Regions from separate parts of the Paenibacillus sp. FSL k6-2145 genome, predicted to be linked through region 3. Evidence: riboswitches for the same ligand, from Rfam matches in the RefSeq annotation. Region 3 holds a riboswitch; each other region holds the start of a gene.
What was found. Region 3 has a riboswitch for cyclic di-AMP ahead of NZ043_RS26935 (3D domain-containing protein). Riboswitches for the same ligand answer to the same signal wherever they lie in the genome.

Region 1: linked by a shared signal. The riboswitch ahead of NZ043_RS09465 (3D domain-containing protein) and the one ahead of NZ043_RS26935 (3D domain-containing protein) in region 3 are both predicted to bind cyclic di-AMP.
Region 2: linked by a shared signal. The riboswitch ahead of NZ043_RS19680 (C40 family peptidase) and the one ahead of NZ043_RS26935 (3D domain-containing protein) in region 3 are both predicted to bind cyclic di-AMP.

Annotation. Positions count from the first base shown of each region.
Region 1 is NZ_CP150267.1:2,156,594-2,159,875, forward strand. It holds gene NZ043_RS09460 (TatD family hydrolase) at 120-890, shown strand; cyclic di-AMP (ydaO/yuaA leader) riboswitch at 1,132-1,385, shown strand; gene NZ043_RS09465 (3D domain-containing protein) at 1,659-2,843, shown strand; gene rnmV (ribonuclease M5) at 2,999-3,282, shown strand, end outside.
Region 2 is NZ_CP150267.1:4,404,544-4,407,825, forward strand. It holds gene NZ043_RS19660 (xanthine phosphoribosyltransferase) at 1-26, shown strand, start outside; gene NZ043_RS19665 (hypothetical protein) at 124-453, shown strand; gene NZ043_RS19670 (hypothetical protein) at 573-791, shown strand; gene NZ043_RS19675 (carboxymuconolactone decarboxylase family protein) at 933-1,262, shown strand; gene NZ043_RS19680 (C40 family peptidase) at 1,335-1,799, opposite strand; cyclic di-AMP (ydaO/yuaA leader) riboswitch at 1,805-1,936, opposite strand; gene pelA (pectate lyase) at 2,356-3,282, shown strand, end outside.
Region 3 is NZ_CP150267.1:6,124,304-6,127,585, reverse strand. It holds gene NZ043_RS26940 (amino acid ABC transporter ATP-binding protein) at 1-663, shown strand, start outside; cyclic di-AMP (ydaO/yuaA leader) riboswitch at 882-1,078, shown strand; gene NZ043_RS26935 (3D domain-containing protein) at 1,081-1,752, shown strand; gene NZ043_RS26930 (polysaccharide deacetylase family protein) at 1,858-2,649, opposite strand; gene NZ043_RS26925 (hypothetical protein) at 2,804-3,145, shown strand; gene NZ043_RS26920 (PspA/IM30 family protein) at 3,257-3,282, shown strand, end outside.

The sequences.
Region 1 (3,282 bases), 3.1 Mb from region 3:
TGATGTAATACACAGATACCCAAAATGTTTTATGTATGAGTCATTGAATTATTGAATTTTACAAATTGAATTTTGAAAAAGAAGATAGTCGTTATTTCGACATGAAGGGAGATACAAACATGATGCTGTTCGACACACATACACATCTGGATGCACCACAATTCGACGAGGACCGCGAGGACATGATTCAGCGTGCTGTGGATGCAGGAGTTGGTCGCATGATCAACATTGGCTTTAACCGGGAGACGATTCCAACTACGATGAAACTCGCTGAAACATATGACTTTATCTATGCAGCTGTAGGGTGGCATCCAGTAGATGCGATCACTATGCAGGAGGGTGATTTGGAGTGGATTGCATCTTTATGCAAGCATGAAAAAGTGGTTGCGATCGGTGAGATTGGATTGGATTATCATTGGGATACTTCACCGAAGGAAATACAGCATCGCGTATTACGACAACAAATTGCTTTGGCTCGTGAAGTGAACATGCCAATTGTCATTCATAATCGGGATGCACATGAGGATATCATAAGAATTTTGCGTGAAGAGAAAGCGAGTGAAGTTGGTGGTGTGATGCACTCGTTCTCGGGCAGCTGGGAAACAGCGAAAAGTTGTCTCGATATGGGCTTCCATCTCTCCTTCGGAGGACCGATCACATTCAAAAATGCAAAGCAGCCCAAAGAGGTACTGGAGAAGGTTCCTATGGACCGGTTTTTCATTGAAACAGATGCTCCATATTTGACACCTCACCCTTATCGTGGGAAACGAAATGAGACAGCGCATGTACGTCTGGTTGCAGAGGCAGCTGCGGAAATTAAAGGCATTTCGGTGGAGGAAATTGCTGCAATAACAACCAAAAATGCCATGGAACGATTTGGAATTCGTTAAAAAAACGAGCAAATGAGGTGAAAAAGGCAGGTAAGCGGAGTTAATTTGCCCTTTGATTCAAATAAATCAAGAATATTACAATATTTTAACCAAATATTCAGAAAAACGTACTTGATCAACGCTTTACAACATGCATCAAAACAGGATATCATCTTTTCAGTGAATTGTTGTGCGGAAAATTGGACAGATGTTCGGGGGATGAACAAAGGGACACTTTCCGATGAAACAACATTACTTTCATGAATCAGTCTCGCTGAGTCTCCGTTAACGGAGAGCGGGGGAACCAATAGGGCTTAAACATCGGTGTATTTGGCCGATGCGCAACGTTCGCTGACCCAAAAGCAGCGAAGGGAACTGCGAAGCCGTATTTGATTTCTTCTTTGGGTCTCGGGGTGAATTCAAGGGCGTCCGCCATGAGCGGGTGACCCAAGATAGGGCGGCTCTCTTTCGCCCGAACCCGACAGCTAACCTCGCAAGCGGAAAAAGAGAGGCAACCTCGTGCATGAATTTCCGATATTCAAAATCATTCGGAAGCCACGAAAGAGTTCCTCTTACACTCTTTCTTTGGCTTTTTTGTTTTTGAATAAAAGAAATATTGTCATCATACGGTAGGTATTCAGGAGGATGACATCATGTTGCGAAGATTGATTCATGGTGCAGAACCGGATTATGTTGGTCCGATCTGTGTTCTGTAGAAAATTTGGTATAGTCACGTCAAAGACATCATGCATTACTTTAGACGGCGAGGCTATGAAGGAGGACGGAGAAGTGGGCACATTCCAACCAGAAGAGACCCATGAGTCACGATCATCCAGTAAGTCTTTCGCGTTGCGGTGGAAGCATGAGAACATGCGTCAAATGGCATTGATCGCGATTTTCTCAATTGCGCTTACAATCATGATCTTGTTAGTCGTTTACGGTCAGGCCGGGAAACAAATTTCACTGGTTATTGATGGCAAGGCTCAGGTGGTAGAGACTCGTACAGGAATGCTTCAGGAAATGCTGGAGGAGCAGTCGATCACAGTCAGCCCTCACGATAAGGTATCCATGTCCATGAATGGGGCGATTACAGATGGAGACCGAATCGTTATTGAGCGGGCCGTTCCAGTTAACATTACGGCAGACGGAGACACCAAGACTCTGTATACAACCGATTCATCGGTAGAAGATGCAATTCAAAAATCAGGTATTCAAGTTGAGAGTAATGATAAAGTGTATCCGGCGCTTGGCACTGCGATCAAAGCGGAGATGAAGATCCGTGTAGTGCGCGTAACAAAGCGTACAGTGGATGTAGAGCAACCGATCGCTTACAAAGTCATTAAAACGGCTGACCCTAGCTTGTACAAAGGGGATAACCGTGTCGTTGTGAACGGCAAAGAAGGCACAATTGTGCAGCATATCGAAAAGGTATTTCAGGATGGAGAATTGGTCTCCAAAAAAATGGTCGGCAAATCTGTCGCGAATAATCGTGTAGATAAAGTGATCGCTGTCGGCACCAAAGCAAAACCGGTCGTGAAAGAACCTGAGATTCAGACCGTATCGGCTCAAACTTCAACAACCAAAAAGGCTACAACAACGAACTCGAAGAAAACATCTGCCTCGGGCAGCAAAGTGATTACCGTATCCGGGACTTCTTTTAAATACTCTAAAGTACTTAAAAATGTATCCATGACTGCCTACTCTTCCGAAGAGCCGGGCATTGGTACTAAAACAGCTTCCGGTACTCGTGTAACGGAAGGGCGCACCATTGCGGTTGATCCCAAAGTCATTCCAATTGGCTGGTGGGTATATATCGAAGGTCTGGGATTCCGTCGTGCGGAAGATACAGGCGGTGCCATCAAAGGCAATAAAATTGATGTATATTATGACAGTGTGAAGCATGCCCTGAATTTTGGACGTAAAAAAGGCAAGACGGTCTACGTGATCGGTCCGGTGAAGCCGGAAGCGAACTAAAATCGTTTTACTTTGAAATGGGAATGCTATAAAATAGTTGCATGAATGATTCATGCGGAATATGCGGCGGAGGAGTCTGAATTCAGTCTCCCCCGCCGTTTGGCAGAGAAGAGGATATTCCTCTTCTTTTTGCGTTAGAAAGGAAGAAATGGAACATGATAAAAGAAGTCATTGTGGTGGAAGGCCGTGACGATACGGTAGCTATCCGTCGGGCCGTTGAAGCCGATACAATAGAAACAGGTGGATCAGCCATCAACCAACGCATTCTGAAGCGGATTGCGCTTGCTCAGGAGAGACGGGGAGTCATTGTACTGACAGATCCGGATCATGCTGGCGAACGCATTCGTAAAATTATTGCGAATAAGGTCCCTGGCTGTAAACATGCCTTCATTCCGGAGGCCGATGCAACACGCAAAGGTGACATTGGGGTGGAGAATGC
Region 2 (3,282 bases), 1.7 Mb from region 3:
TACAATTTGACGATAACGAAATGTGACATTTTAAAGGAATAGGGCCTATTTTTTGAACTATGCCTTTGCATGACCGCCGATTTCATTTATAATGGGGTTATGTTAGGGAGAGGAGGCAACACCATGGGGAACCAACCGGCAACAGAACAATTTTTCAATGATAAGCTGGCGGAATCGAAAGTTCATTTTGAACGTGCCCTGGATTGTAAACATACGGAATTCGATGACCTTTATCCCTATATGATTGAACATCCTCAATTTTTCTGGTACAAACGCTATGTTGCCTGGTCAGAATTACTGACGATTGTAGGCTTATGCGAAGAGTTGTCCTTCTCTTGGAAAGAACAATTTACACCGCATCAAGTGGAGTACCTTGAAGAACGTGTGATGTCTGCCAAAGTGCTTGATTTTTGGTTCGAGAAGAACGACAGCAAAGAGCACGCGCAGCGGTAACTTTCAGTCGGGACATAATTTCGAATGACATGACAGTCCAATACAGTCACGTGAGACCTAAATGACATTTCATTTAGGTCTCTTTTTGTAAATAAATTTGGAATATAGGAGCCATGAAGATGATAAGTGATACAGAACTGGACGCCCTGCGTCTGTCAGGTGAGAAAGTAAGAGTAGTACGGGACGAGCTGGAATCTAACGATGTAACCGGGATTGTTGTTGCCTGGGATGGCCAGCAGGTACTTATCCGTCGTCAGAATCGACGTGTCGTTAAGCTGGATCGCAGTTACAAATATCAGCTGTTCAGTGAGCCGCGCCAGAGTCCACTTAGTGAGTAACAGCTTATAATTATGGCAGAGCCATGAGCGTTAAATGTTTGGAATTACCATGATTTCTTGGCATAATTGACTCACTCGGGAGAGAAGATAGGTACAGTGAGGAAGATCTGTAACTATAGCCGAGAGGGTGTGCTACAAGCCATGACATTGATGAATGATAAAGTTCATGCCTACAAGGATCAGATTGGAGCATTAAGCGATGTACTGCCAGGTGTGGTGAAGTCATATCATGAGTTTACGGGAGAATGCTTCCAACCAGGCGTGATTGATGCCAAGACAAAACAGCTAATTGCACTTGGCATTGGATTATTCGCCAACAATGAGGTATGTACCTTCTACCATGTAGAAGAAGCACGTGCCAAGGGTGCAACAGATCAGGAGATTATGGAGACCGTAGCCGTGGCCGGAGCTGTTGGAGGAGGACATGCCCTGTCTCAGGGTGCGATGCGAGTGCAGAAGGCGCTGCATTAGTAAGCAATGCAACATACATTTTAAGTACAAAAAAGGCATCCGGTTAATAACCGATGCCTTTTTGTATGTGAATTACATTTTACCTAACATTTTATCATACATAAACTGTCCAGTTACCCGACGTGCTGTTACATAGCGGTCATTGAAGTATGGATTCGATAACTTCGTGATGCTTACACCTTTACTGCTGGAGGCATGAGCGAATTGTCCGCCGCCGATATATACACCTGTATGTGAAATGCCTTTGCCTGTTGTATTAAAGAACACCAGATCACCTGTCCGAACATTGCTTTTGGCTACCGGAGTACCTGCTTTGGCTTGCTGCTGAGAAGTACGTGGCAATTCAATGCTGTATTTGTTGAAAAGATATCTCATAAAACCAGAACAGTCGAAGCCGGCTACAGTCGTGCCACCCCATTTGTAAGGAATACCTGTCATGTTGTTCACTACGGAGTTGATACTGCTTGCCTCTGTGCTTGTTGCCCCGGATGTAAATAATACAGCTGCTCCAAAAATGGAGATAATCAGTTTTTTCAAAATCAATGTTCTCCCTTCGATGCCTACGGAGTTAGCTAAGGGTTCGGTAGAAGGTTCCCTATATTTCCTATGTATAAGAATAATTCACCCAAATTGGTTCCCCCGTTTTCAAACATGAAACTCGGCAATGAATAATTAAGTTTTTGTAACTATTTGAAACTATATTGCATAAATGCGTAATTGTCAAACCCATTTAAAACCCTTCGTAATACCTCAATGTTAGCGGAATTAAGGTTTTTATATGAAAGAAGGGATTAAGTTTGGGTATCATTCATGACAAAAACGTCATTATTGATTCGTTTAAGACGAATTTGGATAAATAAATAGGTTTGTCATGAGTTAAAAGAACTATTCCGTTATGTAGAATTAGAGAGATTATATTCATTAAGTTGCATATATTGACAAAAATCGATTTTTTGCATATTATCTGATTATCCAATCCACATATTGGATTAAAATTGATTTTATTATGCGATAAATACAAATAAAGGAGGTTTGGGGACGCTTATCATAGGTAAAGTAGAAGTGGCAGATTTATAAAAACGAACATAGGAGAGTGTTACATTTGAAAGCGAAGAAAATAATTACTTTTGTCCTGGCATGTACGATGGTGTTCTCAGCAGTTGGAATGGCAGTTCTCCCTGTAGGGACGGTATCTGCTGCGGATGCATCGGGTACTACAGCGAGTATTTCTGATATTTTGAAGAACCAGCTGCCAGATGGAGGTTGGAGAAAAGATTATAAACAGACAAGTGGAGAGTGGGCGAAGTCCACGATAGACAACAAGGCTACATACTCAGAAATTAGAAGATTGGCGAAGGAGTTTAAAAAGACGAATGATCCGCGATACTCCACAGCTGCAATCAAAGGAATTAACTTTTTGATCAACATGCAGTATTCAAACGGAGGATGGCCACAGGTCTACCAAAGCTCCGGATATCACAAGCACATTACCTATAATGATGATGCCATGATTAATGTAATGATCATGCTGGATGAAGTAGCAGCCCGCAAAGGTGATTTTTCATTTATCGACAGCACACTTGCTAACCGCAGTAAAAATTCAGTTGCCAAAGGTGTGGAGGCGATTCTGAATACACAAGTCGTTTCAGGTGGTAAGCTGACAGCATGGGGACAACAACATGATTCCAGTTCCCTTAAACCAGCGAGCGCAAGAATCTACGAAGTGCCATCGCTGACAGCTGGAGAGAGTGTAACGATTGTTAAATTTCTAAAAACCAGACCTGCTAACGCTAAAATTACCGCATCCATTAAAGGAGCTGAGGCTTGGTTTAACAAGGTGAAAATTACGGGTTACAAGTATGAAAGAGCTAATGGAGACAGTAAAATTATCGCAGATTCCAAAGCTGCACCAATTTGGGCACGCTTCTATGAGATCGGAACGGATAAACCAATCTTTATTGGTCGTGACGGGGTAGTTAAATACAAATTAAGTGATATTGATAAAGAAAGAAGAGGCGGT
Region 3 (3,282 bases):
AACGTGACAATTGGCAAAGGTGAGGTTGTCGTAGTCATCGGCCCTTCCGGTTCAGGTAAAAGTACTTTCTTACGTTGTCTGAACCTGTTGGAACAGCCTACCTCGGGTGAGATTGATTTTGAAGGCGTGTCAATCACTGATCCGAAGCACAACATTAATGCAACTCGGGAAAAAATGGGCATGGTGTTCCAGCATTTCAACCTGTTCCCACACAAAACGGTTCAGCAAAACATCACGATTGCTCCAATTAAAGTGAAGAAACAATCCACTCAGGAAGCGGAGAAAATTGCTGCTGATCTGCTTAACACCGTGGGCTTGTACGATAAAAAAGATACATTCCCGAATCAGCTGTCTGGTGGACAGAAGCAGCGGATCGCCATTGCTAGAGCATTGGCCATGCAGCCGCATGTGATGCTGTTTGACGAGCCTACTTCGGCACTGGACCCCGAGATGGTCGGTGAAGTGTTGGATGTCATGAAACGTCTTGCAGAAGGCGGGATGACGATGGTCATCGTAACACATGAGATGGGTTTTGCACGTGAAGTGGGAGACCGGATCCTGTTCATGGATGGCGGGGTTATTGTAGAAGAGGGAACACCTGATGAGGTGTTTGGAGCACCAAAAAATTCACGTACACGTGATTTTCTTGCGAAAGTACTCTAAACGAAGTGATCAAATAGCGTTACTGACTTCGAGTCGGTAACGCTATTTTTTATGGATAATAATCACGTATGAATTCGAAAAAGTAACTATTCTGTTACCAAATGTAAAGTATCGGATCTCCCAACTTTTCTAAAGTATCCAGTATTCTTAATTATGCTTACATGCTAAAAAACCATTTGGTAAGAATTACTACAAGTTCAGGTTACAAAATTGTGATATATTGAACTCTGCCGAAACTTCCGGACAGGGAGTGCGGGGGATGTAACGATGCAGATTGTGCAGGGGGAAGATCTACAGCACACTGCTTGGGGTGAATTAGGGGTACATAACGTTTTAAATGTAATGAAGAACCTATAGGGTGGGCTCCTCATCCGAATCCGACAACTAACTTCGCAGGCACAATGAGGGAGGAAGACCATGATTAACAAGAAACGTATAGCCAAAACAGCAGTAGCATTATTGACAACAGCAATGCTCATTCAAGCCGTTCCGGCTCACGCCGATTCAGTTCATGTGGCCAAAGAAGGGGATACCTTCTACACCTTATCAAAACAATATGGAGTAGCAATGAACACGTTGGTTAAAGCAAATAACGACATTTCACCTTACAATATTTATGGTGGTTTGAAAATTACGATTCCCGGTAAGGCAAACAATGTAGCTGCCGCGGCGACGGAGAGCAAGACCCAAGCCAAAACGGTTACCACAGCAAGCTTGGACGTTAACGCAGATAACAAAGTGGTTCAAGCCTGGGGTAAAACATTTGATTACAGCAAAGCTGTGAACGTGAAAGCAACGGCATACTCTGCAGATCCGTCTGAAAATGGAGGATGGGGTGCAGTCGATTATTTCGGAAATGACCTTGAACTGGGTACGATTGCAGTTGATCCAAGTGTAATTCCACTCGGAACCAAAGTACTGGTAACTGGTCATAGCCATCCAGGATTGCCAAAACAGGCTTTTGTAGCCACAGCGCGTGATGTGGGCGGTGCAATCAAGGGTCACCGGATTGATATCTTTATCCCGGGTAGCAAACAGTCCGTAAGCACATTTGGATTTCAGGATATCGAGCTGTACATTCTTAAGTAGAAAGTAAATTACATCTAACAAATTCAAACAGGGTGTCTGCCAGTCGCTAATTTGCGATTGAACAGCACCCTTTTAATATTGCATTTATTTGCTATCGCAGTCATCTTAATCTTTGGCCTTTGGCAATCCCAACATCTCGTCCAAGGTGACCAGTTCATACCCCCGGTTACGCAGTTCTTCAATTATTTCAGGCAATGCCTCAATCGTACCGTTCAGGTTAGATCCCACACCGCCTCCTGCATGTTGCAGAACGATGGAGCCAGGTTTCACGGCAGATAGGATGTTATCCTTCACCTCTTCCTTGGAGAGGCCTTTCCAGTCCAGTGAGTCAACGTTCCAGTTTACAATGCTATAGTGTTGTCTAGCAGCCCATTGCAGCTGTTCTTCATTAATGTCTCCATAAGGTGGCCGAATTATCTTGGGCGTATATCCCGCTAAATGTCGAATAATATCCCCGGTATGTAAAATTTGTTTGCGAAAGGCATTCATCGACAGCTTACTGAATTCAGGATGATTGTAGCTGTGATTACCAACCATATGCCCTTCCTTAACGATGCGTTTCACCAGATCCGGATGTTTCTCAGCACGACTACCCACGATGAAGAATGTAGCTCTGACATTGTATTTCTTCAATACATCCAGCACTGGTGGAGTAAACCGTGGATCAGGTACATCATCAAAAGTCAGTGCAACCTTCTTTGTTGAAGGACCATTGGTTTTGAACGTATCGGCATATTTTTGACGTAACTGTCCCAATGTCAGTTGTTCTTCTTCCGCAGAATCCGAACCTGATACTGATTCACTTGGCGGGCTTGAAACATCCCGCGATGAAACTGGAGCATGATATCCTCCGAGAAAAATAACGATAACCATCAGCATAATGAGGCGTACGCGCATAATAACGGCCTCCTTTTCCAAAATGACGTTCTTCTTGGTATGCCCGGGGGTTTCATAAAATATGCGTAGTGTGAGAAGTTTCATTGCGGATTTAGCTTATGACAGCCATAATTCCTCCATATATAACATATAGAAAAGGATAGGTGGATAGGATATGAGTACATATGATTTGAAATCCATACGTTTACAGGTGATTGAAGCAGGAGAGGATAAGGTTTTTCTCGTTACCGGAGGAAAGGCGCATATTGGCGCCGTAGCCACGTTCTACGTGGATCATGAGCGCGTCAGCGGGACGACGGTACATATTCCTGGGCATAAGGAACAAGAGCTGTGTGAGCGGCTTGCCCGAAAGGCTGCCCTGCAGCTGAAAGTAACCGTTACGGTGATCATGGGTATTCATTTTGATTCCATCACGCGGATGCAGATCGACGAAATCGTGCAGACTGCAGAGAGGTTGATGGAGGATCATTTGAACAAAGATAAACGAACTTCCTGACATAAGAGCCATCGAATGTTTTGATTTTATTTGCTAAAATTGAAACGAGTTGTAGATTGTTACGTATGTATGTTTATATACGATGTAATATCGACTAGGAGGAATAACATAATGTCCATTTTCAAACGTTTGCGTGA